4 regions of the Achromobacter sp. ISS7 genome follow, and region 2 is predicted to be linked to each of the others. Evidence: predicted binding sites of a transcription regulator. Region 2 holds the regulator's gene; each other region holds the start of a gene.
The links. The regulator FNR, encoded in region 2, switches genes on or off when oxygen is low (the NO sensors DNR and NnrR bind a similar motif). The targets are predictions, from matches to a motif close to TTGATNNNNATCAA.
Positions count from the first base shown of each region.

Region 1: a site for FNR is predicted at 1,116-1,129, ahead of AC1HFW_RS24570 (PHA/PHB synthase family protein). Genes of this name have one in related genera too.
Region 3: a site for FNR is predicted at 4,401-4,414, ahead of dsrO (sulfate reduction electron transfer complex DsrMKJOP subunit DsrO). Genes of this name have one in related genera too.
Region 4: a site for FNR is predicted at 4,227-4,240, ahead of AC1HFW_RS19695 (OmpW/AlkL family protein). Genes of this name have one in related genera too.

Region 1 covers NZ_JAWRZD010000001.1:5,402,334-5,409,747, forward strand. Annotated here, with positions in the region: gene AC1HFW_RS24570 (PHA/PHB synthase family protein) at 1-976, opposite strand, end outside; gene AC1HFW_RS24575 (TetR/AcrR family transcriptional regulator) at 1,210-1,812, shown strand; gene AC1HFW_RS24580 (TonB-dependent siderophore receptor) at 1,829-4,207, opposite strand; gene AC1HFW_RS24585 (FecR family protein) at 4,317-5,264, opposite strand; gene AC1HFW_RS24590 (sigma-70 family RNA polymerase sigma factor) at 5,261-5,773, opposite strand; gene AC1HFW_RS24595 (EAL domain-containing protein) at 5,915-7,414, shown strand, end outside; gene AC1HFW_RS24600 (hypothetical protein) at 7,402-7,414, opposite strand, start outside.
Region 2 covers NZ_JAWRZD010000001.1:2,957,486-2,964,899, forward strand. Annotated here, with positions in the region: gene AC1HFW_RS13270 (S-layer protein) at 1-1,163, shown strand, start outside; gene clpB (ATP-dependent chaperone ClpB) at 1,279-3,885, opposite strand; gene AC1HFW_RS13280 (gamma-glutamylcyclotransferase family protein) at 4,038-4,469, shown strand; gene fnr (fumarate/nitrate reduction transcriptional regulator Fnr) at 4,593-5,321, shown strand; gene AC1HFW_RS13290 (hypothetical protein) at 5,336-6,538, shown strand; gene AC1HFW_RS13295 (MFS transporter) at 6,769-7,414, shown strand, end outside.
Region 3 covers NZ_JAWRZD010000001.1:966,849-974,262, reverse strand. Annotated here, with positions in the region: gene AC1HFW_RS04505 (molybdopterin dinucleotide binding domain-containing protein) at 1-2,486, opposite strand, end outside; gene nrfD (NrfD/PsrC family molybdoenzyme membrane anchor subunit) at 2,524-3,558, opposite strand; gene dsrO (sulfate reduction electron transfer complex DsrMKJOP subunit DsrO) at 3,572-4,339, opposite strand; gene AC1HFW_RS04490 (DNA-deoxyinosine glycosylase) at 4,828-5,370, opposite strand; gene AC1HFW_RS04485 (pirin family protein) at 5,518-6,381, shown strand; gene AC1HFW_RS04480 (hypothetical protein) at 7,032-7,414, opposite strand, start outside.
Region 4 covers NZ_JAWRZD010000001.1:4,369,470-4,376,883, forward strand. Annotated here, with positions in the region: gene AC1HFW_RS19670 (5-oxoprolinase subunit B family protein) at 1-561, opposite strand, end outside; gene AC1HFW_RS19675 (acetyl-CoA carboxylase biotin carboxylase subunit) at 558-1,946, opposite strand; gene AC1HFW_RS19680 (acetyl-CoA carboxylase) at 1,950-2,192, opposite strand; gene AC1HFW_RS19685 (5-oxoprolinase subunit PxpA) at 2,230-3,000, opposite strand; gene AC1HFW_RS19690 (LysR family transcriptional regulator) at 3,259-4,176, shown strand; gene AC1HFW_RS19695 (OmpW/AlkL family protein) at 4,305-4,946, shown strand; gene AC1HFW_RS19700 (LysR family transcriptional regulator) at 4,964-5,836, opposite strand; gene AC1HFW_RS19705 (YbfB/YjiJ family MFS transporter) at 5,902-7,122, shown strand; gene AC1HFW_RS19710 (Bug family tripartite tricarboxylate transporter substrate binding protein) at 7,142-7,414, shown strand, end outside.

The DNA of each region.
Region 1 (7,414 bases), 2.4 Mb from region 2:
GGTATTCCGACACCATGCGCGACCACACCAGCTGCTGCGAGCGCAGCAGCTGGAACGCGCCGCTCATCTGCCGCGCCGGGAAGTAGCCCAGGGCCGCCATCTGCGTTTCCAGCAGCGCGACCTGGACATCGTCGATGAACAGGCCCAGTTCGCCGGGTTCGCTGAAGTCGGTCTGCGCGGCCAGCAGGCTGAGGCTGGCCAGGCGCCGGTCGCCGTCGCGCGCCATGGCGCTGGCGGCCATCGCCAGCAGCGTGCCGCCCAGGCAATAGCCCGCCGCGTGGATCGCGGCGCCGGGGACGATCGCCTCGATCGCCGCCAGCGGCTCATGCACGCCCAGGCGCAGGTAGTCGTCCATGCCCAGGTCGCGGTCCGCGGCGGTGGGGTTCTTCCACGACACGCAGAACACCGTGTAGCCCTGGCCGACCAGATAGGCGATCAACGAGTTGTGCGGCGACAGATCCAGGATGTAGTACTTCATGATCCAGGCGGGCACGATGAAGATCGGCTCCGGCCGGGTGCGGGCGGTCATGGGGCGGTACTGGATCAGTTCGGCCAGGCGATTGCGCAGCACCACCTTGCCGGGCGTGGCCGCCACTTCGTGGCCGGGACGGAATCGGTCCGCACCGGCCGGCGGCAGTCCGCTCCATTGGCGCAGCCCGTCTTCCCAGGCCGCCTGCGCGCCGCGCAGCAGGTTGGCGCCGCCCTCGCGGACGGTCTGGCGCAGCACCACGGGGTTGGTGAACGGGTTGTTGTCGGGCGCCAGCGGCTCCAGCCACTGGCGCGCCGCGAAGGCGGCCAGCTCGCGCTGGTGGCGGTCGGCCAGGGGCAGGGCGCGGACATAGGCGTCGCCGTTGCGCCGGGCCTGCTCGAAGCCCAGGCGCCACAGCGCATAGGGCCATTGGCGCCAGGCGTCGTCATCGAACCGGCCTGCGGGCGCCGCGGTCTGCTTGGGGGCTGGCGGGGGCGTTTTCGGCATGATGGCTCCGTGGCGCGGGCGGCGGGAGTGCCGCTCGCGTGGGGCCGGACCGTCACGAAACCGGGTTTGTGGCCTGGCGTCGGACCAATCCGACTCAACCGTCTTGCGTCCATTGTGCCGCCGCGGGGGTGGGCAATCCTTGATCAGGATCAAGCTAACGACTGACTGGTCGGTTTTTAATGGGTGTGTTGGCCGGCCATGACGTCGCGCCAACTCGCACAGGAGCCAGGGTGATGAGCACGCCACGTCAGCGTCTCCCGCCAACCGTGCGCGTCGGGCAGATCCTTGACGCCGCGCTGCAGGAGTTTTCGGCCGCCGGCTATGCCGGCGCCCGGATGGACGACATCGCCGCGCGCGCCGGCCTGTCCAAGGGCGGCCTGTACGCGCATTTCGCCAGCAAGGAAGAGGTGTTCGAGGCGCTGCTGGCGCGCTACCTGAGCCCGCCGCGGCTGGACGCCCGCGCCCTGGTAGAGGGCTCGGCCACGCCGCGCCATCTGGCCGAGCGCATCGTCAACCATCTCCATGCCAGCCTGGCCAACCCGGCCATGATCACCGCGATGCGCCTGCTGCTGGCCGAAAGCGGCCGCGTACCGCACCTGGCGCGGCGTTGGCGCCAGGACACCGCCGACGCCCACCAGGCCGATATCGCGCGCCTGCTGGAACTGGCGCGCGAGCGCGGCCTGTGCGGCGACGGCGCCGCGCTGCGGCATCCGTGGCTGCTGCTGTCGCCAGTGGTGCACGCCATCTTCATGGCGATCCTGCTGGGACCGGACGAGCGCCTGAACCTGCCGGAACGGCGCGAGGCGCACGTGGCGCTGATCTGCGGGCTGCTGTAACGCGCCCGCCGACGCGCTACCAGCGATAGCTGGCGGTGGCGACCACCGTGCGCGGGTCGCCGTAGTAGCAGCTGCCGTAGCCGCAGTTGGCGATATAGGTCTTGTTGGTCAGGTTGCGCGCGTTCAGCGCCAGGTTCCAACGACCGGTCTCGTAGCCGATCATGGCGTCGAACAGCACGAACGACGGCACCGGCACAGGCGCTTCGCCACCGTCGCCACGGTTGGAGCCGGTGAAGCGCGCGCCCAGGCCGACCTTGATTCGCGACTCGAAGCGGTAATCCACCCACAGCGACGCCCGGTTCAGCGGCACGGCGGTGGCCTGCTTGCCGATCTCGGCGGGATTGCTGCTGGCGGTCACCACCGCCTTGGGCGTCCACGAGTACGAGGCGATCACATTCAGGCGCGGAATCGGTTGCAGCGTGGCTTCGAACTCGACGCCGCGCACGGTGACTTCGCCGGTCTGCCTGGGCATGGCGTCGGCGTCGTAGCTGATGTAGTTCTGGCGCCGCAGGTCGAACACCGCCGCGCTGTAGCTGTCCTTGGTGCCGGGAGGCTGGTAGCGGATCCCGGCCTCGTACTGGCGGCTGGTCTCGGGCTTGAACGGCTGCTTCTGGGTCGGGTCCAGCGTGGCCGTGGGAATGAACGATTCGGAATAGCTGACGTACGGCGCCCAGCCGGTCGGGTCGACGTACACGAGACCGGCGCGGCCGCTGAATTTGTTGTTGCGCAACTTGGTGGTGCTGTCATCCAGGCGGCTGCGGACCTTGATGTCGGCCATGTCGTAGCGGCCGCCCAGCGTGGCGACCCAGCGTTCGTTCCACTTGATCTGGTCCTGCAGGTACAGGCCGGTCTGTGCCAGGGTCAGGTCCGCGTCCATCCAGGGCGCGGCGCGCATGACCGAGCCCTGGTGATATTTCGGGTCATACACGCTCAGCGGGGGCGCGCTGCCGCCGCTGAAACTGACCTGGTCGATGCCGGTGCGTTGGTAGTCCACGCCGACCAGGATGCGGTGGCGCCAGTCGCCCAGCGCCAGGTCCGTCTGCGCCTGGTTGTCCATGGTGAAGCTGCTGATGCGTTCGCGGCTGCCGGACACCGAGCGCCGCAGCGTCTGGTAGTTGGTCGGGTCGGTGGCATCGTCGTTCACGGCCAGATAACCGTTGGCCTGGACCGCCGAGTAGTCGAGATCCAGGCGGCCGTAGCGCAGGTTCTGGCGCAGGGTCAGCGCGTCGCTGACGCGATGCTCCAGCTCGTAGCCCGCCAGCCATTGCTTCTGGTTGAAGTAATCGTAGCCGGGTTCTCCGACGAACAGCGACGCCGGGATGTGCGTGCCCGCGGCGGTCGGCACCAGCGACCCCTCGGCGGGACGCGCCCGCGTGTAGGTGCCGCCGCGCTTGCTCGCGTACTGCGCCAGCAGGGTCAGCGTGGTGTCGGCCGACGGCCGCCATGTCAGCGACGGCGCCAGGTACAGGCGGTCGTTGTCGATGCCATGCGTGGGCAGCTCGGAATCGAGCCCCATGCCGACGAAGCGGTAGAGCCACTTGCCCTCTTCATCCAGGGGGCCGGTGAAATCGGCCGCGATGCGGCGCCGCTGGTGATCGCCCACCTGCGCCTGCAATTCATGCAGCGGTTCGTCCTGCGGCCGTTTGCTGACCACGTTGACCAGCCCGCCGGGCCCGCTCTGGCCATACAGCACGGAGGCCGGGCCGCGCAGCAGTTCGATGCGCTCGGCGCCGTAGTTCTCGGTCTGCCAGATACCCCAGTTGCCGTTGTTGCGCAGTGGCAGGCCATCCAGGAAGAAGCCCGGGCTGTACGCGTCGAAGCCGCGCAGCGAGACCCAGTCGTAGCGCGAGTCGGCGCCGTAGGTGGTGACGGCCACGCCGGGCGTGTAGGCCAGGGCATCCTTGATGTTGGTGGCGCCCAGCGCGTTGTAGCGGTCCGCGGTGATCACCGAGATCGACTGCGGCGTTTCGATGATGGGCGTGTCCGTCTTGGTGCCGGTGGCGCTGCGGCGCGCCACATAGCCCTGTACCGGCCCCCAGGCGCTTTCCGGCGCGCCGGTGACGCCGATCGGCGCCAGCGTGGGGACCGGTTGCGTGCTGCGCCGGAGCGTGAGCGCGCCGCCGGGCAGCGCCACCGCCTCGAGGCCGGAGCCGGCCGTCACGTGCCGCAGCGCCTCGTCCAGCGTGTAGGCGCCGCGCAGCGCGGGCGCTTCGAGCCCGCGCACCACGGCGGGGTCCAGCGACAACACGCGGTTGTTCTGTATCGCGATGCGGTTCAGCGTGACGGCCAGCGACGCGGCCGGCAGGTCGTAGTCGAGGCGGGCGGATTGCGCGGTGGCGGCGGGGGCGATCAGCGCGGCCAGGAAGAGCAGGCTGGCGCGGGACAGGCGGGGCATGGCGGGGGTCTCCGGGAGCAGAAAGGGGGTGGATCTACCCGGAGGTGTATGGGCGCCGGAAAACCGGACAGGCAATGTGTAACAAAGGTGCGTTGCGGCCGGCGGCGGGTCAGGCCACGTCGACCCAGGTGAGCCAGCCGCCATAGCGGGTGACCCTGAGCGGCAGCGAGGCGGCGAGCGCGGCCCAGGCCTGGTCGGGATGGTCGAGCGAAAAGACGCCCTGTACCCGCAGGGCGGCGGCGCGTCCGGACAGGTGCAGGGCGCCGCGCATGTAGGGTCGCAGCGCATCCGCCACGGTGGCCAGCGGCGCGTCCAGCACGTCCAGGCGGCCTTCGCGCCAGGCCGCCAGGGCGGCCGCCGATGCCGCGTCCAGCGTCTCGATGCCGGCGGCGCCATAGCGCGCCGCCTGTCCCTGGCCCAGGTCCAGTTGCTGGCCCGAGCGGCTGTCGATGCGCACCTCGTGGACCAGCACCGCCGCCAGGCTGTGGTCGGTGTCCTTGCGCACCATGTACTCGGTGCCGCGGGCCCAGGCCGTGCCGTCCTCGGTGGTGACGCCGAATGGCCGCCGGGGGTCGGGCGCGACCGCCGCGACCAGCGCGCCGCGCAGCAGGCGGACTCGCCGCACGTCGGCGTCGAATTCCAGCCGGACCTGGGTGCGTGCATCCAGGTCCAGCCTGCTGCCGTCGTCCAGCGCGATCGACAGGCGTTGCGCGATGCCGGTGCCGAGATCGCCGCGCGCCTGCCACAGGCGGCTGCCGAGCCAGGCGCTGCCGACGCCCACGCCCGCCAGGGCCAGCGTCTTGCCCAGGAATTGGCGCCGCGCGGGGCCGCGCGCCAGCAGGTCGCGCAGCGGCGAACCGTCGGCGCAAGGCTGGCCCGTGGCCCGCAACGCCTGCAACGGCGCGCCGATGCTGGTTTGCAGCGCCTGCCAGGCCAGCGCATGGGCGGGGGCCGCCTCGCACCACTGCCTGAAACGGGATTGGTCTTCGGCGCTGGCGGCGCCGGAACAGAGCCGCACCATCCATTGCACGGCCTGGCGGTCGATCTCGGGCGTCATGCGCGGTCCTCGCGTTGCGCCCGCAGGCAGCGTTCCAGCGCCTGGGCGAAATGGCGCTGCACCGTGCGCACCGACAGCCCCATGCGCTGGCCGATTTCGGCATAGCCCAGGCCATCGAGCTGGCTGTACAGGAACACGGCGCGCACGGCGGGCGGCAGGCCGGCCAGCAGCGTGTCCACGCGCAGCAGCATTTCCATGGTCAAGGCCTGCGATTCGGGCGAGGGCGCGCAGTCGCCGGCATGCAGCGCCAGCCATTGCAGATAGGCCTGTTCGAGTTCGCGCCGCCGCCAGAAATGGAACAGCAGCCGTCGCGCGATGGTGGACAGGTAGGCCTTGGGTTCGGCGATCTGGCAGGGCGAGCGCGCCGCGGCCACTTGCAGGAACGTCTCGGAGGCGAGGTCTTCGGCGTCGGCGTGGTTGCGCAGCCGGAAGCGCAGCCGGTCCACCAGCCAGGGCCGGTAGTCCACGTACAGGGAAGCAAGGGCGGAGAAGGCGGGGAGCTTTCCCATGGGACGTACCAGGAATCAGGAATAAGTATCATTCAGTATATTGGAAAAGCGCGTTGCCGAGCGATTGCGTTTGCCCCGCGCGCGGGATCGCGTCGCCCTGTATCCTTGCGTCACTCTCATGACTGCAGCAGCGAGGACGATGTGCCTACCTCTGGAATGACGGTCCGCGCGCCGTCCTGGCGCTATTTCCCCGTGGCCCTGGCCCTGGTGCTGCCCGTGCTCGCGTGCGTGGCCTGGACCTGGCTGCATGCCCAGCGCAGCGAGCGCGCCGATGCCGCCATCGCGGCCCAGATCGTGCGGGTCCAGACCGAGCAGATCCTGGCCCGCGCCCTGGATATCCTGCCGCGCGTCACCGACCTGTCCGCCAGGTCCTGTGAAGAGGCGCGTTCCGACCTGTACCGCTGGGGCACGCTCAACCCCTATTTCCGCTCGCTGCTGCTGGTCAATCACACGCACATCTATTGCTCGTCCGCGTTGGGCGAAGTGGACTACGACTCGGGCGTGTTCCAGCGCTGGCCGGTCGGCATCTCGCCGACGCAATGGTTCCTCAGCGTGTCCGGCACGCCACTGGCGCCGGACCGGCCCGCGCTGCTGCTGGGCATGGCCGGCGAAAACGGCCATGGCGGCGCGGTGGTGGTGGATGGCCGCTACATCCAGGATGTCTTGAACGCGGTCTCGTCGCTCGGGACCTACCAGCTGGAGGTGACGCTGGGCAACGGCGCGCCGATCCACAACGAGGGCTGGTCGGCGGCCGGCCTGGAGCAGATGGGCGGATCGGCGATATCGATCGCCGGCCGCGGCGAGCTGGCCATCAAGGTCATGGCGCCGCCCGAAGCGGTGGTGCGCGCCTGGCAGCAGCTGCTGATGGCGTATCTGCCGGTGGCCCTGCTGTGCGGCGCGCTGCTGGCGCTGGGCGCGTATCGGTTGCAGGCCAACCGGCAGTCGTTCAAGGAGCAACTGCGGCGGGCGATGGCGGCCGACGAGTTCCACGTCGAGTACCAGCCGGTGTACGGCAACCGCACCGGCCGCTGCGAGGGCGCCGAGGCCCTGATGCGCTGGACCCGCCCGGGCGTGGGCCCGGTGCGGCCCGACATCTTCATCGCGGCGGCCGAAGCCGAGAACATGATCGTGCCGCTGACGCAGCACCTGCTCAAGCTGATCCAGCGCGACATGCAGGGCTGGGCCACGCCGCCGGATTTCCACATCGCCGTGAACGTGGCGCCGGAACACCTGTCCTGCCCCGCGCTGGTGGCGGACGTGCAGGCCTTCCGCGGCGCCATCCGGCCGTCGCTGATGGTGCTGGAGATCACCGAGCGCAGCCTGATCTCGGACAGCGGCCAGGCGCGCAGGAACATCGAGACGCTGCGCGAACAGGGCGTGTTCGTGGCCATCGACGACTTCGGCACCGGGCATTGCTCGCTGTCGTACCTGCAGAAATTCCCGGTCGACTATCTCAAGATCGACAAGGGGTTCGTGCAGGCCATCGAGCCCGGCGGCGAGGAAACGCCCGTGCTCGACGTGATCATCACGCTGTCGCACCGGCTGGGCCTGGCGGTGGTGGCCGAAGGCGTCGAGATGCCGGAGCAATTCACCTACCTGACGGCGCGCGGCGTGGCCTACATCCAGGGCTATCTGTTCGCG
Region 2 (7,414 bases):
CCAATGACCCGATGTCCGACAAGTCGCTGCGCGCGGTGGCGGAGTTCGAATACCTGTACACCAACAAGGCCGCCAACCTGTTCGACGCGCAACTGGTCGCCGACCTGGCCGGCCAGACGCGCGCCTACACCACGCACGCCGATTCGCTGACGGCCCTGAAGTGGCTGCGCGACAAGCACCCCGACAGCTACATGCTGCTGAACCACCCGTCGCGCTACGCCGGCAAATACACCATCGGCCAGCTGCGCGAAATGCACGACCTGGCGCCGTCGATCTTCTTCGCCATCGAAGGCATGGTCGGCAACCAGATGGAACCCGACCGCGGCGGCTACGCCGAGGCCTACACGCCGGCCAACCTGCCCAACCGCACTTATGGCGGCGTCGACTACCTGGTGGCCAAGCTGGGCGGCACCTGGGACGCGCTGCTGGGCGAAGGCCGCCACATCTGGACCGTGGCCGATTCGGACTTCCACTTCCGCGTCAACGCCACCGGCCAGTACAGCAGCGGCTACGCGCCGGGCGAGTACGCCAAGACCTACGTCTGGAAGGACGGCAAGGACATGGCCGCGGTGGTCACGGGCCTGAAGAGCGGCCGCATGTTCGGCGTGTTCGGCGACCTGATCGACGCGCTCGAATTCCAGGCGCAGGGCGCCTCGGGCACGGCGCAGATGGGCGGTGAGCTGACGGCGGCCAAGGGCGAACAGGTGGAAGTCACCATCCGCTTCCGCAGCCCCGACAGCAACCACTACGAGTACCCGATCGAAAGCGGCAACCCCACCTACGTCAAGCCGACCGTGCACCACGTCGATCTGATCGTGGGCGACGTCGGCGCGCGCGCCACGGCCGGCACGCCGGCGTATGACAACGCCACCAACTCCAGCACCCGCGTGCTGGGCCGCTACACGCGCAACGACTGGACCGTGGACAAGGACGGCTACAACGTCATCAAGGTCAAGGTGACCGCCGACAAGAGCCAGTACCTGCGCCTGCGCGGCACCAACCTGGCGCCCGACGTGGCCGGCGAAACCGCCAACGGCGAGCCGCTGCCGGACGCCAAGGTCGACCTGGCCGACAACGCCGCCCGCTTCAACGCCATCAACGCGCGCAACTACAACGACCTGTGGTTCTACTCGAACCCGGTGTTCGTGACGGTCAAGCAGTAACGCCGTTGCCGTCCATGCGACCCAGGCCGCATGGACAATGAAAAAGCCCCGCGGGCGATTGCCTGCGGGGCTTTTTTCTGCACACGCCCAAGCGGAATGGGCGACGCGCTTGCGTTTACTGCAACGTGCGCGTGAACACGAACTTGCCGTCGCGCCAGTCCACCGGCACCACGTCGCGCGGACCGAACTGGCCTTCCAGGATCAAGCGCGCGACCGGGTTCTCGATCTGCTGCTGGATGGTGCGCTTGAGCGGACGCGCCCCGAACACCGGATCGAAACCGTCGCGGGCCAGTTCCGCCAGCGCGGGCTCGGTCACCTCCAGGCGCATCTCCTGCTTTTCCAGGCGCTCGGCCAGGCGGCGCAACTGGATGCGGGCGATGGACTCGATGTGCTGCGCTTCCAGGCCGTGGAACACCACCACTTCGTCGATGCGGTTCAGGAACTCGGGCCGCAGCGTCTGCTTGAGCTCGCCCCAGACCACTTCCTTGACCACGTCGTACGGCTGGCCGGCCAGCGTCTGGATGTGCTGCGAACCCAGGTTGGACGTCATCACGATGACGGTGTTGCGGAAGTCCACGGTGCGGCCCTGGCCGTCGGTCAGGCGGCCGTCGTCCAGCACCTGCAGCAGCACGTTGAAGACGTCCGGGTGGGCCTTCTCGACTTCATCGAGCAGCACCACGCTGTACGGCTTGCGGCGCACGGCCTCGGTCAGGTAGCCGCCCTCTTCGTAGCCCACGTATCCGGGCGGCGCGCCGATCAGCCGCGCCACCGAATGCTTCTCCATGAATTCGCTCATGTCGATGCGGATCATGTGCTCTTCGGAGTCGAACAGGAACTCGGCCAGCGCACGCGTCAGCTCGGTCTTGCCCACGCCGGTGGGGCCCAGGAACAGGAACGAGCCATACGGCCGCGACGGATCCGCCAGGCCCGCGCGCGAACGGCGGATGGCATCGGACACCAGGCGCACGGCCTCGTCCTGGCCGACCACGCGCTTGTGCAGGTATTCCTCCATGTGCAGCAGCTTTTCGCGTTCGCCCTGCATCATCTTGGACACCGGGATGCCGGTGGCGCGCGACACGACCTCGGCGATTTCCTCGGCGCCGACACGGGTGCGCAGCAGGCGCGGCCGGCCTTCGCCGCCCTCGGCTTCCTCGGCCGCCTCGGCCGCGCCCACTTCGGCGGCCTTCAGGCGCGCTTCCAGGTCGGGAAGCTTGCCGTACTGCAGCTCGGCCAGCTTGTCGAACTGGCCCTTGCGCTGCAACTCGGCCATCTCGGCGCGCACGCTGTCGATTTCTTCCTTGATGGCCTGGGTGCCCTGCACCGCGGCCTTCTCGGCCTTCCAGATTTCCTCGAAGTCGTTGTACTCGCGTTGCAGCTTCTCGAGCTCGTCCTCGATCACGCCCAGGCGGCGCTTGGAGGCGTCGTCGGTTTCCTTCTTGACGGCCTCGCGCTCGATCTTGAGCTGGATGATGCGGCGGTCGAGCTTGTCCATCACTTCCGGCTTGGAATCGATTTCCATGCGGATGCGGGCGCCGGCCTCGTCGATCAGGTCGATGGCCTTGTCGGGCAGGAAGCGGTCGGTGATGTAGCGGTGCGAGAGTTCGGCCGCGGCCACGATGGCCGGGTCGGTGATCTCGACGCCGTGGTGGATCTCGTAGCGTTCCTGCAGGCCGCGCAGGATGGCGATGGTGGACTCGACATCGGGTTCGTCGACCAGCACCTTCTGGAAGCGGCGTTCGAGCGCGGCGTCCTTCTCGATGTACTTGCGGTATTCGTCCAGCGTGGTGGCGCCGATGCAATGCAGCTCGCCGCGCGCCAGCGCCGGCTTGAGCATGTTGCCCGCGTCCATCGCGCCCTCGGCCTTGCCGGCGCCGACCATGGTGTGCAGCTCGTCGATGAAGACGATGTTGCTGCCGTCGTCCTGCGACAGTTCCTTGAGCACCGCCTTCAGGCGCTCTTCGAATTCGCCACGGAACTTGGCGCCGGCCAGCAGCGCGGCCAGGTCGAGCGACAGCACGCGCTTGCCGCGCAGGGTCTCGGGCACTTCGTCGTTGACGATGCGCTGCGCCAGGCCTTCGACGATGGCGGTCTTGCCCACGCCGGGTTCGCCGATCAGGACCGGGTTGTTCTTGGTGCGGCGCTGCAGGATCTGGATGGTGCGGCGGATTTCGTCGTCGCGGCCGATCACCGGATCGAGCTTGCCCTGGCGGGCGCGCTCGGTCAGGTCCATGGTGTACTTGGACAAGGCCTCGCGGTTGGATTCGCCTTCGGCGCCGGATACGTTTTCACCGCCGCGCACGGCGTCGATGGCGGCCTCGAGGGCCTTTTTCTGCAGGCCCGCTTCGCGCAGGATGCGGCCGGCCTCGCCCTTGTCGTCGGCCAGGGCCAGCAGGAACAGCTCGCTCGCGATGTAGGTGTCGCCGCGGCGCGCGGCTTCCTTGTCGGTGCGGGTCAGCACGCCTTGCAGGTCGCGGCCGACCTGGACGTTGTCGTCGCCCTGCACCTGGGGCAGCGCCTTGAGCGCGGCGTCCAGGGCCGGCTGCAGCCGGTTGACGGCCACGCCGGCGCGCGCCAGCAGGCTGCCGGCGCCGCTATCGGCGTCGGACAGCAGCGCCGACAGCACGTGGACGGGCTCGATGTAGGGATGATCGTTGCGGGCGGCCAGACTCTGAGCGTCGGCCAGGGCTTGCTGGAACTTGGTAGTCAGTTTGTCGAATCGCATAATGGTCGTTGTGGCTTGTTGGTGAGCCTGACCGATACGCGCCGGCGGGCTCGATGACCTGAATATGCGGCCGGATGCGAGTATTTCAATACCTCGCCGGCCTCATGGCTTTATGTCCGTGGACACATCCGCGTGCAGCAACAATCTGAACTATGAGCATATACGTTTTTGTCTACGGCACGCTACGCGCGGGCGAAATCAACGACCTGGCGCAGGCCGCCGCCCGCCGCGGCCTGCCGCCGGCCCGCCACGTGGGCGCGGCCACCGTGCCCGGCATGCTGGTGGATTTCGGCGACTGGCCCGGGTTGCTCCCGGTGGCCGACGGCCGGCGGGTGCGGGGCGACATCTACGAGGTCGACCCGGCCCTGGTCGCCCTGATGGATGAGATCGAGGAGTACGCGCCCGGGCGGCCCGGCTGCTTCGTGCGCCGGCCGGTGCTGGCGCGGCCGCTGGCGCCCGGCGCCGCCCCGGTGGCCTGCGAGTATTACCCCATCGACCCGGCCTGGCGCGGGACGGCGGCGGACATCGACGGCGACGACTGGGTCGCCTACCGCCAGGCCCGTCCGGCCCGGATGCCGCCGTAGGAATGCGCTGCAAAACGCCCCGTAAGACACCCGTAGTAACAACGGACTACAATGGAGACCTGTCTTCACGCTTTAAGCCCCTCCAGGCTACCCGCCGGGTCCGGGCACTATAAAGGTCATCGTATGCAAAAACGGGTTCCCGTTGCCCCTGATGCCGCCCACTGTTCCACGTGTATGTTGGGCCACGTGTGTGTCCCGGTCGGGATGGCAGCCGCCGAAGTAGAAAAGCTGGACGAACTGGTGAAAGAGCGCGTGCGCCTCGAAAAGGGCAAGACGCTGTATTCGCTGGATCACCCCCTGGACGCCGTCTACGGCGTGCGCTTCGGCAGCCTGAAAACGCAGCTCGAAGACGCCACCGGCCAGATCCAGATCACCGGCTTCCACCTGCCCGGCGAGATCGTCGGCATGGACGGCATGCTCGACGGCAAGCACGTCTCGGCCGCCGTCGCCCTGGAAGACTCCGAAGTCTGCGTGATCCGCCTGAACGAAGTCGACCGCGTGGCCACCCACCTGCCCTCGCTGCAGCAGCAGTTCCGCCGCCTGATGAGCCGCGAGATCACGCGCTCGCACCAGATGCTGGCGTCGCTGGGCTCGATGCGTTCCGAACAGCGCCTGGCCGCGTTCCTGCTCAACCTGTCGCAACGCTATGCGTCGCTCGGCTACTCGTCGACCGAATTCGTGCTGCGCATGAGCCGCGAGGAAATCGGCAACTATCTCGGCCTGACGCTGGAAACGGTCAGCCGGCTGTTCTCGCGCTTCGCGCGCGATGGCCTGATCCGCATCAACCAGCGCGAAGTCCGCATCCTGGACCAACCCGCGCTCAAGCAACTGCTGGGCCACGAGGGCTGCTGACGCCCGCCCGCGCCATGCGCCGCACAGCCGTACCCGGCGCCGCGCAGCCCCATCCGGCGCCGCGCCTGCCGCGCTCGCGCGGCGCCTTGGGCGCGGCGGCGCTGGCCCTGGCGGCCCTGCTGCCCCTGGCGGCGCGCGCGCAGACGCCGCTGCCCGATCCCTACGATTACGACGAGCCCGCGCCCGCCCCCAAGCGCGTGGTGATTCCGCGCTGGCAGACGCTCGAACTGGGCAAGCCCGGCCACCGCTACAAGGTACCGGTCTATGCTAACCGGAACCTGGCGCGCGGCGACCTGAGCGATATCAAGCAAATCGTGATCGTGTTCCATGGGGTCAAGCGCAACGCCGACGCCTATTACGAAACCGTCGCCACGGTGCTGGCGGCCAACCCGGCGCGCGCCAACGACACCCTGATCCTGGCGCCGCGCTTCGTCGGCGTGATCGACTCGGGCTACGCCGGCATGGCGGCCTGGCGCAAGTCCAGCTGGGAAGACGGCGAGGACAGCGTGCAGGCCAATGGCCGGCCGGCGCCGGTCAGCTCGTTCCAGGTGATCGACGACCTGCTGCGCAGCCTGGACGACCGCAAGCGCCTGCCGACCCTGGCCGGCATCGTGCTGGCCGGCCACTCCGGCGGCGCCCAGCTGGTGCAGCGCTATGCCGTGCTGAACCAGATCGACGGCCCGCTGCGCCGCGACGGCATCGCCGTGCGCTACGTGGTGGCCAATCCCTCGTCCTACCTGTATCTGACCAAGGAACGCCCGCGTCCCGACGGCAAGGGCTACGCGCCCTACGAGCGCGGCATCTGCCCCACCTACAACCAGTACAAGTACGGCACCGACAAGCTGCCCCCGTTCGCGCAGGAAACCGACGACACGCGCCTGTTCATCCGCTACGCGGCGCGCGACGTGACCTACCTGCTGGGCGGCGCCGACAACAATCCCGAGCATCGCCTGCTGGACAAGACCTGCGGCGCCGAGGCCCAGGGCGCCACCCGGCTGGCACGCGGCACCGCCTACCTGCAATACGAGCGCATCGTCGCCGCGCGCGGCAACCGGCCGGTGACGCTGCACCGCGCCGGCTTCGAAGTGACCGGCGTCGGCCACGAGAACAAGGGCATGTTCAGCTCGGTCTGCGGCGCGCGCGCGCTGCTGGGCGAGAACGCCCTGGCGCCGGCCGGCGCGGCCGCCTGCACGGTGATCGAGCCGCCGCGCAAGTAGGGCGCGCGCCCCACTCAACGCAACCGCCAGACCCGCCAGGAAAGCCGCGCGGCCCCGTGCACGGCGCAATGCGCCGCGAGCCGCATTCCGCGCCAGGGGCCGCAAGCCGCGTGCCCGACTCGCGATCATTGTTGACACCAAGCTGAACAAATATCCCGGACGCGCGCGGGGGTGCATTTTCGCGCCGGCAGGCGCAAGATAGGCGGGTACCGTCTCCGTGGAAGACAGATATGAGCCAAGCGTATCTCGACATGCCCGACGCCAAACGCCGCATCAAGGCGATCTTCGTCGGCTCCATGGGCAACCTGGTCGAATGGTATGACTTCTACGCCTATACCGCCTTCGCCCTGTACTTCGCCCCCGCCTTCTTCCCCTCGCACGACCCGGTCGTGCAGCAGCTGAACGCCGCCACGCTGTTCGCCGCCGGCTTCATCGTGCGGCCGCTGGGCGGCTGGCTGTTCGGCCACCTGGCCGACCGCCACGGGCGACGATTGTCGCTGATGGTCTCGGTCGGCATGATGTGCGTCGGCTCGCTGATCATCGCGGTCACGCCCACCTACGCGTCCATCGGGCTGGCGGCGCCGGCGCTCCTGGCGCTGGCGCGGGTCATCGAGGGCCTGAGCCTGGGCGGCGAATACGGCGCCAGCGCCACCTACCTCACCGAGATCGCCGACCCGGACCACCGCGGCTTCTATTCCAGCTTCCAGTACGTCACGCTGATCGGCGGCCAGCTCTGCGCCATCCTGGTGCTGCTGTTGCTGCAGAACGTGTTCCTGACGCACGAGCAATTGGTGGAATGGGGCTGGCGCATTCCGTTCGTGATCGGCGCCATGCTGGCCATCATCACCGCCGTCATGCGGCGCGACATGCCCGAGA
Region 3 (7,414 bases), 2.0 Mb from region 2:
AGCACGTCGCGGTAGCGCGCCACGCCGGTCAATTCCAGGTCGTCGTCGCTTGCCTCGGGCACGGGCCGGCCGGCGCCGAAGGCAATGTTGGCGATGCCGCGCAGGAAGAAGTCCTCGGCCGTGTCCAGCGGATAGCGGTTGCCGTCCGCGTCGGCGATGGCGTTGGCGCCAAAGCCCGGCATGCCCAGCCGCTTGGCGCAGGCAATCAGGAACGACTCCAGGCACACCGGCGCGCCGTCGGCAGTGCGCGCCACCGTGGGCTCGACCGCCGGCCAGCGCACCGTCGAGGCCTTGGCCACCACGTCCGCCCACGGCGCCGACACGCCCCAGCTTTCGTAGGTGACGGTGTCGGGCACGATGTAGTCGGCCAGCGCGTTGGTCTCGTTGATGAACGGATTGATCGACACCGACAGCGGCAGGACCTTGGGGTCCTTCATCTTGTCCAGCAGCACGTTCTTCAGCCCGGCGATGCCGTAGATCGGGTTGCTCATGTGGTTGAACCAGACCTTGGCGCGGTACGGATAGCCCGCCAGCGCCGACGCCAGCATCTCGGAACTCAGGCCGCCGGTGGCCGGATACCAGGGCGCGGCGGCCGGATAGACCGGCTGGCCAGCGGCCTGCTTGCGCTTGAACTCGCTCGATTTCTCGTACGGGAAGCGGTTGCGCGACAGCCCCACGCCCTTGGGCGTGGCGCGGTTGGCAAAGCCCGCGATGTTGTAGCGCGGCCCCGCGCCATAGGGCGGGAACGGGCCGGCGTCCAGCACCAGGCCGCCCTCGACGTTGAGGTTGCCCACCAGCGTGTTGAGCATGGCGATGGCGTAGGCGGTGTAGAAGCCCGCGCCGCTCATGGTGCCGCCGTGCGCATCGGCCACGGCGCGCTTGCCGTGGCTGGTGAAGCGTTCGGCCAGCTCGGCGATCTTGGCCGCCGGCACGCCGCACAACGCGGCGTACTCCTGCGGCGACTTGCGCCGCGCCTCGTCGCGCAGCAGCGCCAGCGCGCTGCATACCCGTAGCGCGGCCGGCGCGCCCGCCAGGCCCGGCGCCGCCACCGCCTCGTCCACGAACAGCGTGGCCGGCAGCTCGCCGGTATGCGGCGCCAGCGTGCCGTCTTCCCGCCGCACCACGTACACGTCTTCCCATTTGTCGCCGGCGTCGGCCGGCTTGGCCCAGCCCAGGTCGGCGCCGCGCAGGAAGCTGCCCAGGCGCGCATGGCCGGGCTCGGCGATCACCAGGTGCGTGGCATTGGTCCACGCCGCCTCGCCCGCCGCCTTCATCGCTGCCGGGCCGGGCTGCGCCAGCGCGCGCGCATCGAAGCGTTCGTGGTCCAGGATCCAGCGGATCAGGCCCATCGCCAGCGCCAGGTCGCTGGCCGGATTGACCGGCACCCATTCATTGCCCGATCCGGCCGACAGGCTGGACGAGGCCGGCAGCATCGGCGACACCACCACGTAGCTGAAGCCGGCTTCCTCGGGCCGGGTGCGGGCCTCGGCCAGCTGGCGCGCCTGGCGCTGGAACGGGTTGCCGGCCTGCGCCGGCGCCGCGCCGATGAACAGGCCAAAGCGGGCGTTGTCCCAGTCGGGCTTGCCGTGCGGCATGCCCTTCAGGTCGCCCAGCGCCGCGCCCGCGCCAACGCGGAAGCTCTGCCCGCAATAGGAACCGTGGTTGCTGAAGTTGACGGTGCCGAACGACTGGCCGGCAAAGCGCTGGATCAGCGGCGTGCGGCCTTCGTTGGAGGCATCGGTGAACAGGAACTGGTTGACCTTGGCGCCGTACTCCGGGTTGGCCGGGTCCAGCGGCGTGTCGCGGTCGAAGATCGCGCGCAGGCCGTCCACGTGGCCTTCGCCGAACAGGTCGCCGCCCTCGCACACTTCCTGCACCAGCTGCTCGAAGGAAATCGTCTGCCACTTGCCTTCGCCGCGGCCGCCGACGCGCTTGAGCGGCTGCAGCACGCGGTACGGGCTGTGCATCTGCTCCAGCATGGCCGAGCCGCGCGCACAGGACGTGGCGCGCCCTTCCAGGCCGGCGTCGCCGCCCAGTTGCGCATAGGTCTCGCGCACCGGCGTGTCCATCGCGGCCGGCCGGGTGGTGGCCAGCGGATGATAGGGGTTGCCGGCCACCCGCAGGATGCGGTTGGTCGCGGTATCGACGCGCAGGCGCACGCCGCATTGCGTCCAGCACCCAAGGCAGCTGGAGGGGCTCACGGTCTGGCCCGGCTGCGTCGACAGCAGGCCCGTGACCGCGTCGATGCGGAATTCCGGCGTCAGCGAATTGCCGCGCACGGCATGCGCGGTGGGCACGCCGGCCGTGCCCTGCGCCAGGCCCTTGACGGCCTTGGCGACGGTCTCGCCGTAGCCGGCCGCGAAGGCGGCCAGGCCACCGGCCACCATGCCGCCGCGCGCGATCAGCTTGCGGCGCGCGGCGTTGTCGGGTTGATCGGGTCCGTCCGCGTGGGCGTCGGGCGTATCGTCTTGGTGTTGCTTGTCCATGGTCATCTCGATGCGAATTCGTGTCGGGCCGGCGGCGTCAGGCCGCCAGGCCGCGGGTGCGGGCCGGGAACAGTTCCAGCGCGTAGGTCACGGCGGCCACCAGCGCGACGCACAGGCCCAGCACGCCGATCATGCCGAGCAGGCCGTCGCTGCCCCAGGGCATGTCGTACAGGTACAGGCCGGCGCCATACTTGGGCACGCCCTGCACGCTCATGAACACCACCCAGCGGAAGATCCAGGCGGCCGCCAACATGGTCAGCGCCAGCGCGGCCGACGGCAGCGGCGCGGCCAGGGTGCGCGGCGCGCGCTGCAGCAGCGCGATCATGCACAGCCCGGTTATCACGGCGCCCGCCAGGCTGGCGCGCCACACCGGGAAGCCGCCGAACAGGCGCAGCGCGGCGTCGAACGACGGGTCCTGGCCCAACAGGCCCAGCAGCACCCAGGCGCCCGCCCCGATCAGCATCATCACCACCGCCGTCACGCTCAGGCGGCGCAACAGCTCGACCGGCAGCGCCTTCAGGCCGCCCGGCAGCCAGCGCGCCACCAGGAACATCGCCCCCAGCGCCCCCAGCCACGCGGTCAGCGCGAAATTCAGCGGCAGGAACGGCGTGTGCCACAGCGGCCGCGCCCGCAGCACCATCACTTCGGCGCCGGTGTAGACCAGTATCGACACGGCCGACAACGCCAGCGCGATGCCCAGCAGGCGCACCCAGACCATGCGCCCCCACCACCAGGCGGCGCAGAACAGCACCGCCAGCCCGGTGAAGACCGGCAGCAGCAGCGCGCCCAGCCACATCCACGACCACGGCGTCAGGCGGGTATAGAAATGCCAGAAGCGGCCCGGCTGGTGCAGGTCGGCCAGCAGCGACACGGGCGCGGCGATGGCGCACACCAACAACACGGTGACCGCGGCCGGCAGCAGGCGGCGCGCCGGCGATCCGGCCTCGCCAAAGGCGCCGCCGGCGGCGGTCAGGGCCGCGGTCGCGGCGATGCCGATGAGGAAAAAGTACTGCACGGCCCACGGCAGCCAGGCGGCGTCGTAGACCGGCGTCAGCAATTCGGTGATCTGCATGGTGGTCCCCTTCTCAATGGCCGCCGGCCAGCCGCACGCCGGCCTGGCCATCGATCTGGTGCACGAAGGCATCGGGCAGGCCGATGTAATAGACGTGGGGGTCGGTCTTCATCTCGGGCTTGAGCACCTTGATGTCGGCGCGATGCTCGGCCAGCTGCCGCGAGATGGCGCTGTCCGGATCGTTCAGGTCGCCGATGACGCGGGCGCCGCCCACGCAGCTTTCGACACAGGCCGGCAGCAGGCCGGCTTCGAGCCGGTGCTCGCAGAAGGTGCACTTGTCGGCGGTCTGGGTGTCGTGGTTGATGAAGCGGGCGTCGTACGGACAGGCTTGCACGCAGTAGCCGCAGCCGACGCAGCGCTGGTTGTCGACCAGCACGATGCCATCTTCGCGCTGGAACGTGGCCTGCACCGGACAGACCGGCACACAGGGCGGGTTGTCGCAGTGGTTGCACAGGCGCGGCAGCATCACCATGGCACAGGGGCCGCCGCTGTCGGGCTGCACTTCGTATTGCAGGACGGTGGTGCGGAACTGGCCGACGGGCGGCAGGTTCTCAAGCGAACAGCTGACCGTACAGGACTGGCAGCCGATGCATTTGCGCAGGTCGACGAGCATGCCGTAGCGCTTGCCGGGGATGCCGGGACGACGGGGAGGTTGCTGGTTGATGCCGGTGCCGGCTTCGGCACGGATGGGGATGATGGTGGCCGCGGCGCTCAGGCCGAGCAGGTTTTTCAGGAAACCGCGTTTGCCCGGGAGGGGGACTTCGGGTGGGGGGTGTGACACAAGCTTCTCCGCGAATCATGTTGTTGTGTCATTAACTTATCGCTTTTGGTTATATAGAGGGTTGATGTTGGTCAATGGGGGACGGGTTTATCGAGGACTTGATGTGTTCCTCTTGGGGAACTGCGGGTGAAGGGAGGCTTGCTTGGTGTGGCGGAGGGCAGCTTGCTTGGGCCGCCAGGGGCGTCGGGACCCCGGCGGGCGCGGCCTGCGGGGGTGGTCCGGCCCGCCGGGGCCGGACTGCCCCGTGCTCATCCTCGTGGGCGCCTGCGGCGCCTGCCTTCGGATTCCGCCGGGCACCCCCTGGACGGCCGCGCCCGCCGGGGTCCCGACGCCCCTGGCTACAGTCATTGCTGGCGGTGGTTGCCATGGGGGGCGGTTTGCTTGGCCTCTTTCTGGGGGCCGTCTGGCGCTGGAAGAGTTTGTGTTGCCCGTCCATGAGGGCCGCCCTGCGCGGCCCTCATGGACTTACGCGGGGGTTTGAATGTCGGTCAGGTGGGTGGGGTCAGCGCGTTGCGCCAGGCGGCCAGTTTCTTGTCGAATGACGCGGCGGCGTGGGCGGGGCTGGTGGATGGCAGGTCGACGTACTGCAACGGGTGGTCTGCCAGCAGCGGCAGCACGTGGCGGCGATAGAGCGTGGCGGCCTTGGCGCCGTTGAAGCAGATGCGGATGAGGTGCGGGTGGGCCTGGAGGAACGTGGGGAAGTCGTTGGGGACCAGGGTGTCGGCGCGGATGTCGGCGTCGAGGCTGCCGGGGCGTTCGCAGGCCTGCAGCACGTCCCAGAGGGCGATGCCGGCGTGTTGCAGGGCCCGCAGGCGCGCGGGGTAGTCGGCGGCGGGGTCGAAGCCCAGGACCTGGGCGGCGATGGGCCAGAAGGCGTTGCGGGGGTGGGCGTAATAGCGCACCTGCCTGAGCGAGGCGACGCCGGGCATGGAGCCCCGCACCAGGATGCGGGCGTCGGCGGCGGCGACCGGGGCGAAGCCCTGGACGTGGAGGGATCGCGCTGTCGCGGCAGTATCGGCTTGAGGTGGCATGGTGCAAGGATACCCGTACGGCAGTCGGCGTCCTATTCCTGGAACGGTGCTTATCAATAGGGGGGACTACCGCAACCGGCGTCCCGCCCTTATCTTGATAGGTATGACGAACGGCCCCGCAGGGGCCGCGCAACAGGAATGACGATCATGAAGAAGATTCTGGGTGTGCATGCCAGCCCGCGTCCCCACTGGGTGGGCGACGGCTTTCCGGTGCGCTCGATGTTCTCGTACAACGACAAGGGCAAGAACGTGAGCCCGTTCCTGCTCCTGGACTACGCCGGCCCGGCGCAATTCACGCCGGCCGCGCAACCGCGCGGCGTCGGCCAGCATCCGCATCGCGGCTTCGAGACCGTGACCATCGTCTACAGCGGCGAGGTCGAGCACCGCGACTCCACCGGCAACGGCGGCGTCATCGGGCCCGGCGACGTGCAGTGGATGACGGCCGCCTCGGGCATCCTGCATGAAGAGTTCCACTCCCCCGCGTTCACCCGCAAGGGCGGCGAGCTGGAGATGGTGCAGCTGTGGGTCAACCTGCCGGCCAAGGACAAGAAGGCGCCGGCCGGCTACCAGAGCCTGCTGAATGCGGATATCCCGGTGGTGTCGCTGCCCGACGGCGCCGGCTCGCTGCGCGTCATCGCCGGCAGCTACGGCGGCCAGACGGGTCCGGCGCGCACCTTCACGCCGATCGACGTGTGGGACGTGCGCCTGTCCGCGGGCAAGACCGCGACCTTCGCGATCCCGGCGGGCCGCAACAGCATGCTGGTGATGCTGCGCGGCACGGTGCTGGTCAATGGCGACGCCGTGGCGCGCGACGCGCAGCTGACGCTGTTCTCGCAGGACGGCGACGAGATCACGGTCGAAGCCAACAACGACGCCGTGTTCCTGGTGCTGAGCGGCGAGCCGATCGACGAGCCGGTGGTGGGGTATGGCCCGTTCGTGATGAACTCGCAGGCCGAGATCGTCGAGGCGATCCAGGACTTCAATGCCGGGAAGTATGGGCAGATGCACTGAAGGGCGGGGCCGGCGTTGATTCGTCGGCGCCGCTGAGTGGGGCCGCGTTTCCTGTTGGGGGAACGCGGCTTTTTGCTTTGATCCGCGGGGAGAGCGCGGCAGTCTGATTGCAACCCACTGCTGCCATTCGATCTGGTACGGAGGTAACGGCCGCTTTCAGGTTGCCTGCAGCCGTTCAATTGCGTGACGAACCCGGCATTTTTTTGAATGCGGCGGCCGGGCGAGGCAGACTACGTTACAACTCGGATAACGAAAGCTTACGTTGCCAACACAAGTCACCTACGAAGTGTGAACGGCTGCACTACCATCCACGGTTGCACCAGTCGCATGAAGATGCATACCCCGGCAGGGGCATTTGCGTTAGTCACTTAACCTGAGCAGGCTTCGATTGCAGTTCCGATCCCCCTCGTCAATTATTGCAAATTTGTGGATTCAATTACCCTATCGAAGCAAGATCCGCATGATTTTTCGGCTTAAACCAATCCGCGCACATAGGCGCCACCGCGAGTCCCACAGTCGTACTCATGATGCGCTAACATTGAGCTCGTAATGTTGATGTGATTGTTTCGCACTTCGGCAATTTGTAGCTCGACCATTGCCAACGATGAACGCCACGCAGATCGCCCAGCACGCTTTAGAATTCAAAACAGCTATTGCGCTCTTGAAAACTTCTTGGCATGTTCTTTCAGCCAGCCGTCCAGCATGTCAATTTGGAGGAACTGGGTAGGTACATCGTATGGTGGAAAACGCATCCACCAGTACAGATCCTTTCCGACGTACAGCTCCACTACCTTCGGCGCTACTCCTTCATTCGGACCAGGCCACGAAAGTAGATTGCGAATCTGCTCGGTCCGGGAAAGGAGAAATTCTCGCCGCCGCTGGATCTTCGCAAGCTGATGCTTTCCCGGAGGGAGTTCAAAGATTCGTTCACGAAGGCGGCGCAGATCCTTGACGCAGTAGGCGGGCTGGTTGTACTTACACTCGATCGTCAGCCACGTGTTCGTCTCTGGCCAATATGCCAATACGTCAAAAT
Region 4 (7,414 bases), 1.4 Mb from region 2:
CCCCACCGTGTGCTTGGGGGTGTCGGTGCGAGGCCGCAGGTATTTGGGCACTTCCAGCTGCCGTTCTCGTTCGACCATCTGGAACATGAACGGCAGGCCGGCCACGAAGCCCACCATCGACACGAACCAGGGCGCGCTGGAATGCGCCGCGATGAATTCGTCGGTGCCGGCAAAGCCGTTGATGCGCGCGGCGTATTCCAGGTCGGTCGAGTCCGGGTCCTGGTGACGCTCGCGAAAGCGCATCAGCGTCTCGTGGGTCCAGGGGTCGTTGTACAGCACTGGCACCTCGATGACGCGGGTATCGAGCCGCAGGTTGTCCAGGTCGATGGTGGCCTCGATCTCGCGCAGGATGGCCAGCATGGCCTCGGGCGCGACCTGCTCGGGGTCGTAGCGGATCTGGTACGAGGCGTTGGCCGGGCAGATCTCGCTGACGCCGGGCACGGCGCGCTCGCGCAGCGCGCGCGTGATCGCCATGCCCTTGAAGAACGCGGCCAGCGACATCGATTCGCTGATCTCGGCGAAGATGAATTCATCGCCGCCATGGGTGTAGCGCACCGTCATTGGGTCCCCTCCCGCTGCTGCATCCAGCTTTCCAGATAGTTGGTGTGATAGTCGCCCGCCAGCACGCCCGCATCGGCCACCAGGGCGCGGTGCAGGGCCAGCGTCGACGGCACGCCCTCGAATTCGGTTTCGTCCAGCGCGCGCGCCATCCGCGCCAGCGCGGCGTCGCGGTCTTCGTCCCACACGATCAGCTTGGCCAGCAGCGAATCGTAGTAGGGCGGCACCACGCTGCCGGCGTACACCATCGAATCGATGCGCACGCCCGGTCCGGCCGGCCAGCGCACGTGCGACACGGTGCCGGGGCCGGGCGCGAAATTGCGCGACGGGTCTTCGGCGTTCAGGCGGCATTCGATGGCGGCGCCACGCATGACGATGTCCGATTGCTTGAAGCGTAGCGGCTCGCCGTCGGCGATGCGCAGCATCTCGCGCACCAGGTCGATGCCGGTGATGGCCTCGGTGATGGGATGCTCGACCTGGATGCGCGTGTTCATCTCGATGAAGTAGAACTCGCCGCGGGTCTCGTCGTACAGGTACTCCAGCGTGCCCGCGCCGCGGTAGCCCACCGATTCGGTCAGGCGCAGCGCCGATTCGCACAGCGCCTGGCGCAACGCGGGGCTGAGCGCCGGAGACGGCGCTTCCTCGAACACCTTCTGGCGGCGGCGCTGCAGCGAGCACTCGCGCTCGAACAGGTGCACCGCGCGCTCGCCGTCGCCCAGCACCTGCACCTCGATGTGGCGGGCGCGCGGCAGGTAGCGCTCCAGGTAGACGCCGCCGTCGCCGAAGGCAGCGCGCGCCTCGGCCTGCGCCATGGGGATGGCCTCGCGCAGCTGCGCCTCGTCGATCGCCACGCGGATGCCGCGGCCGCCACCGCCGGCGCTGGCCTTGATCATCAGCGGATAGCCGATCTGCGCGGCGTGGCTCAGGGCCTCGTCCAGCGAGCCCACCACGCCCTCGCTGCCCGGCACCGTGGGCACGCCCGCCGCCTTGGCGCAGGCACGCGCCGCGGCCTTGTCGCCCATGCTGCGGATGGTGCGGGCGTCGGGGCCGACGAACACCAGGCCGGCGTCGGTCACGGCCTGGGAGAAATCGGCGTTCTCGGCCAGGAAGCCGTAGCCCGGATGGATCGCGTCGGCGCCGCTCTCGCGCGCCGCCGCCAGCAGGGCCTCGGCATTCAGATAGCTGCGGGTGGCGTGGGCCGGGCCGATGTGGACGGCGGCGTCGGCCAGGCGCACCGCCAGCGCATCGCGATCGGCGTCGCTGTAGACCGCCACCGTGCGCATGCCCAGCTCGCGCGCGGCGCGGATCACGCGCAGCGCGATCTCGCCGCGGTTGGCGACCAGCAGGGTCTGGATGCGTCGCGGCCGGTAGAAGGAATGCATGCCCATGCCTCAGCCCTCGATCCGCAGCAGGGGCTGGCCCGGTTCGACCGGATCGCCATCGGCCACCAGGATCTCGGCGACCACGCCGCCGATCTCGGCCTCGATCTGGTTGAACTGCTTCATCACCTCGACGATGCCGACCACGTCGCCCGGCTTGATGGCGGCGCCCACCTCGACGAACGGCGCCGCGTCGGGACTGGGACGGCGATAGAAGGTGCCGGGCAGTGGGCTCTGGATCTCTTGCTGCGACATGGTTTTCTCCTTGGAATGTATGGGAATGGTGGGCGGATCAGGACAGCTGCGGCGGCGCGATGCGGATACCGTGCGCCTCCAGGCGGGCGCGAGTGGCCTGCACCAGCGCCAGCGCGCCGGGGGTATCGCTGTGGATGCAAACGGAGTCGAAGCCGATCGGGATGTCGCGGCCGTCCACGGTGCGCACCTTGCCGTCGGTGCACGCGCGCAGCACCTTGTCGGCCACCTGCTCCGGATCGAGCGCCTGGGTGTAGCGCGTGAACACGATCGAGCCGCTGGCGTCGTAGTCGCGGTCCGCGTAGAACTCGCGCACCACCGGCAGGCCCAGCTCGCGCGCCACCTTGCAGGTCAGCGAGTTCTCCATGCAATACAGCATCAGCGTGGGTTCCAGGTCGCGCAGCGTCTGCACCAGCCGGCGCGACAGGGTTTCGTCGCGCGCGGCGCGCATGTAGAGCGCGCCATGCGGCTTGACGTGCTGCAGGCGCAGGCCATAGAGGCGGGCGAATTCGCGCAGCGCGCCGACCTGGTAGACGATGTCGTTGACCAGGCCCTCGGCGTTCTCGTTCAGGTCGCGGCGGCCGAAGCCGACCAGGTCGCGAAAGCCGGGATGCGCGCCGATGCCGATGCCGTGCTCGCGCGCCATCACCACGGTGCGGTTCATGATGTTGGGATCGCCGGCGTGAAAGCCGGTGGCGATGTTGGCCGAGCTGATCAGCGGCATGATGGCGTCGTCCACGTCATCGCCGATTTTCCAGGAACCAAAGCCCTCGCCCATGTCGGAGTTCAGGTCTATCGTCGCCTTGCTCATGAAACAGGATCTCCTTCCATTTGCGGGCCGGTGGCCCGCGCAATGCCTGCACAGTAGCGAAGCGCCCGAGGGATAAAAAGTTCTTTTTTTGGATCAATCCTTATCTGAATTTCAGATGCCCCACGTTGCGCACCAAATCGGGGCGGTTGAAGAATTCCTATGAAATTTCAGGGATTTCCCTGAGATTCCCTGCACCCCGATGGCGCGGATAAACAGATATTCTGGCGGCTGACTATCTATTAATCAGATATTGCCGCCATGTCGCTTACCCTCCGGCAGCTCAAATATTTCGTCGCGGCCGCCGAACTCGGACAGATCTCACAAGCGGCGATCCAGCTGGCGATCTCGCAATCGGCCGTCACCACCGCCATCCGCGAACTGGAAGAGAGCGTGGGCTCGCCACTGTTCCAGCGCAGCGCCAGCGGCGTGGCGCTGACCGAGACCGGACGCGGCTTCCTCAACCACGCCTACAACATCCTGTCGTCGGTCGACGAGGCGCTGCGCATGCCCAGCGCCGATGCGCGCGAGAGCGGGCGCCTGCTGCTGGCGGCGTCCTACACCGTGATCGGCTACTTCCTGCCGTACCACCTGCAGCGCCTGTCGCAGCTCTATCCCAACCTGGACATCCAGCTGCACGAGCTCAACCGCAACGCGATCGAGGAAGGCCTGATCGCGCACCGCTACGACATGGCGGTGCTGCTGACCTCGAACGTGGTGAATCCGGAACTGGCGGTCGAGCATTTCTTCGGCTCGCCGCGGCGGCTGTGGGTGCCCGCGCGCCATCCGCTGCTGGCGCGCGACACCGTCACGCTGGAAGACGTGGCGCACGAACCGTTCATCATGCTGACCGTCGACGAGGCCGCGCACACCGCGCTGCGCTACTGGAGCGAGACGCCGTTCCGCCCCGACGTGCGCCTGCGCACCTCGTCGGTGGAAGCGGTGCGCAGCATGGTGGCCAACGGCGGCGGCGTGGCGGTGCTGTCGGACATGGTCTATCGCCCGTGGTCGCTGGAAGGCCGCCGCATCGAGACCATCCAGTTGAAGGATCCGATCCCGCCGATGAACGTGGGCCTGGCCTGGCGCAAGGGCGCCGACATCACGGGTCCGATGCGCGCGGTGCGCGACTATTTCCGCCACGCCTACGCCGTGCCGCGCGGCACCGACACCTTGCGTTGAGTCCGATTCGTGCGTAGTTGTGGCGCTGCAACCACGCGCCGCGTTGCCGCTTGATACACGTCAAGACCCGCTTTTCCCGCCTCTGCGAACCTGAATGCCTACATTCACGCAATACACGGAGAGAGGAAATGTTCGCGACGTATCGGCGCACCCGCGCCCTTGCCCTGGCCACTGCCTGCGGCGCCACCCTGATGCTTGCCGCCCCCGCCCATGCCCACGAAGCCGGCGACATCCTGTTCCGGGTCGGCGCGACGCAGGTCCGTCCCGCATCCAACAACGGCACCGTGCTCGATGGCACCGTCAAGCTCGACGCCAACAACAACGTACGCCCCAGCTTCACGCTGGCCTACATGGCCACGCGCAACATCGGCATCGAACTGCTGGGCGCCTGGCCGTTCCAGCACGACGTGAGCGGCAGCGGGCTGGGCAAGATCGGTTCGAGCAAGCAGCTGCCGCCGACCCTCAGCCTGCAATGGCACATCCTGCCCGACAGCATGGTGCAGCCGTACATCGGCGTCGGCATCAACTACACCAAGTTCTTCGACACCAAGGCCGAAGGCGCGCTCAAGGGTTCGGACCTGAAGATGGGCGATTCGTGGGGCGTGGCCGCGCAACTGGGCGCGGACATCAAGATCAGCGAACGCTGGTTCATGAACGCCGACATCCGCTACATCGACATCAAGTCGAAGGTGAAGCTCAACGGCGAACACATCGGCACCGCCCGCATCAACCCGTGGGTCGCCACGCTGGGCGTCGGCTACCGCTTCTGATTTCCACGCCCCATCGGCTACTGGCGTCGCTGCGCCAGTAGCTGCTGCAACGCCTGCAATGCAGGCGTTTCGTCGTCCGCGCGCCAGATCAATCGCGTCTGCGCGCGGCCGTGCTTGCCGGACAGCGGCGTCACGCGCAACGACTGCTCCGCCCCCAGCACCGCCAGCACCGAGCGCGGCACGATCGCCACGCCCGACCCCGCGGCCACGCAGGCCACGATCGCGTGGTACGACGCGAACTCCATCACCTTGCCCGGCGCCACGCCTTCCTGGCCGAACCAGGATTCCAGGATGCGGCGATAAGAACACCCCGCCGCGAACGCGATGACGCTGCGATCGCCCACGTCCTTGGGACCGTGGATCTCGGGCCAGGCCAGCGGCGAGATCAACGCCAGCTCTTCCTCGAACGCCGGCTGCTGCGCCAAGCCCTCCGCCTCGAAGGGCTGGGCCACGAACGCGGCCTCGATCTCGAAGTCGCGCACCTTGGCCGCCAACGCGCCCGAGGTCCCGGTCACCAGTTCGATCCGCACTTTCGGCCAGGCCGCGTGGTATGCCGCCAGGATGGGCGGCAGGCGCGCCGCGGCCGTGCTTTCCATGGTGCCGATGCGCAGCAGGCCTTGCGGCGCGCCGTCGCGCACGGCCGCCTGGGCCTCGGCCGACAGGCGCAGCATGCGGTCGGCATAGGACAGCAGCACGCGCCCCTGTTCCGACAGCACCAGGCGCCGGTTCTGCCGGCGGAACAGCGGCGCCTCCAGCGTCGCCTCGAGCTGCTTGAGGCGGGTCGAGACGTTGGACTGCACCCGGTTCAGGTGGGCCGCGGCGCGCGCCACGCCGCCATGGTCCGCCACCGCCTTGAAGATCTGCAGCGCGTCGAGGTCTAAGTTTCTCATTTCAAGAACTCATGTTCTTAATAATTCACTATTCAAGATATTAGTACAGCCGTAGAGTGGGAGCCATGTCAATAGCCACCCACCCCGATCCCGCGCCCCCGCGCGGCGCCCTCAGCCTGGCCTTGCCGGCCGCGCTGGCGCTGGCCGCCGCCATGGGCATCGGCCGCTTCGCCTTCACCCCGGTCTGGCCGCTCATGGCCCAGGAAGCCGGGCTGTCGCTGGCGCAGGGGAGCTGGCTGGCGTCGGCCAACTACGCCGGCTACCTGCTGGGCGCGCTGGCCGCCGCGGTGCGACCGCCGCGCCATCCGCGCGCCATGCTGGCGGTCAGCCTGCTGGCCGTGGCCTTGCTGACGCTGGCCATGCCGTGGGTCCACGGCGTCCTGGCCTGGAGCCTGCTGCGGCTGGTGGCGGGCTATGGCAGCGCCAGCGCCTTCATCTGCGTGGCCGCCGCGCGTCCGGTCGGGCCCGGCGACCCGCGCGCCCCGGCAGTGTCCGCCATCACCTACGCCGGCGTCGGCGCCGGCATCGCGCTGACGGGCCTGGCCTGCCTGGCGCTGATGGCGTCCGGCGCCGGCGCCAATGCCAACTGGACCGCGCTGGGCGGACTGACGCTGGCGCTGTCGGCGCTGGCCTGGCCGGGCCTGAACCGCCCGGCCCCGGCCCACCACCTGGCCGCCGCGCCCGCCCCGGGACGCCTGCCGCCGGGCATCGGCCGGCTGGCGCTGCACTACGGCGTGTTCGGCGCCGGCTACATCATTCCCGCCACCTTCCTGCCCGCCATGGCCCGCGAGATCATTCCCGACCCGGCGGTGTTCGGCTGGGCCTGGCCGCTGTTCGGCCTGGCCGCCGCGCTCTCCTGCCTGGTGGCGCCGCGCGTGGCGCAGGCCCGCGACGACAAGACCGTGTGGCGCGGCGCGCAGGCGGTGATGGCGCTGGGCATGCTGGCGGTGGCGGTGTGGCACGACATCGCCGCGGTCATCGTCGCCGCGCTGCTGGTGGGCGGCACGTTCATGGTCATCACCCAATCGGGCATGCTGGCCGCGCAGCGGCTGGCCGGCAGCGCCGCGCCGCGGGCCGCGGCCGTCATGACGTCGGCCTTTGCCGCCGGCCAGATCATCGGCCCGCTGCTGGCCTCCGGCGCGGCGCGCTGGGGCGCCAGCCTGCCGCAAGTGCTGGCCGGCGGCGCGGCGCTGCTGGCGCTGTCGGCCTGGCGCTTGGGAAATATCAGCGCCGCGGGCAAGAACGCTGGGCATAATGCGATCGGTTCCCAGGAACCATCAAATTAAGAGAGAGGAGTCACCCAGCATGAAATCGCTACGCCCCCTGGTCGCCGCCCTGGCCACCTTCGCCGCCCTTGGCGGCACCGCCCACGCCCAGGCCACCGACTGGCCCGCCAAGCCCATCACCATGATCGTGCCCTACGCCCCGGGCGGCTTCGCCGATACCCGCGTGCGCCTGCTGGCGCGCAAGCTGGGCGAATCGCTGGGCCAGCCGATCGTGGTCGAGAACAAGGCAGGCGCGGGCGGCGTGGTCGGCACCAACCTGATCGCCAAGGCGGCGCCCGACGGCTACACCATC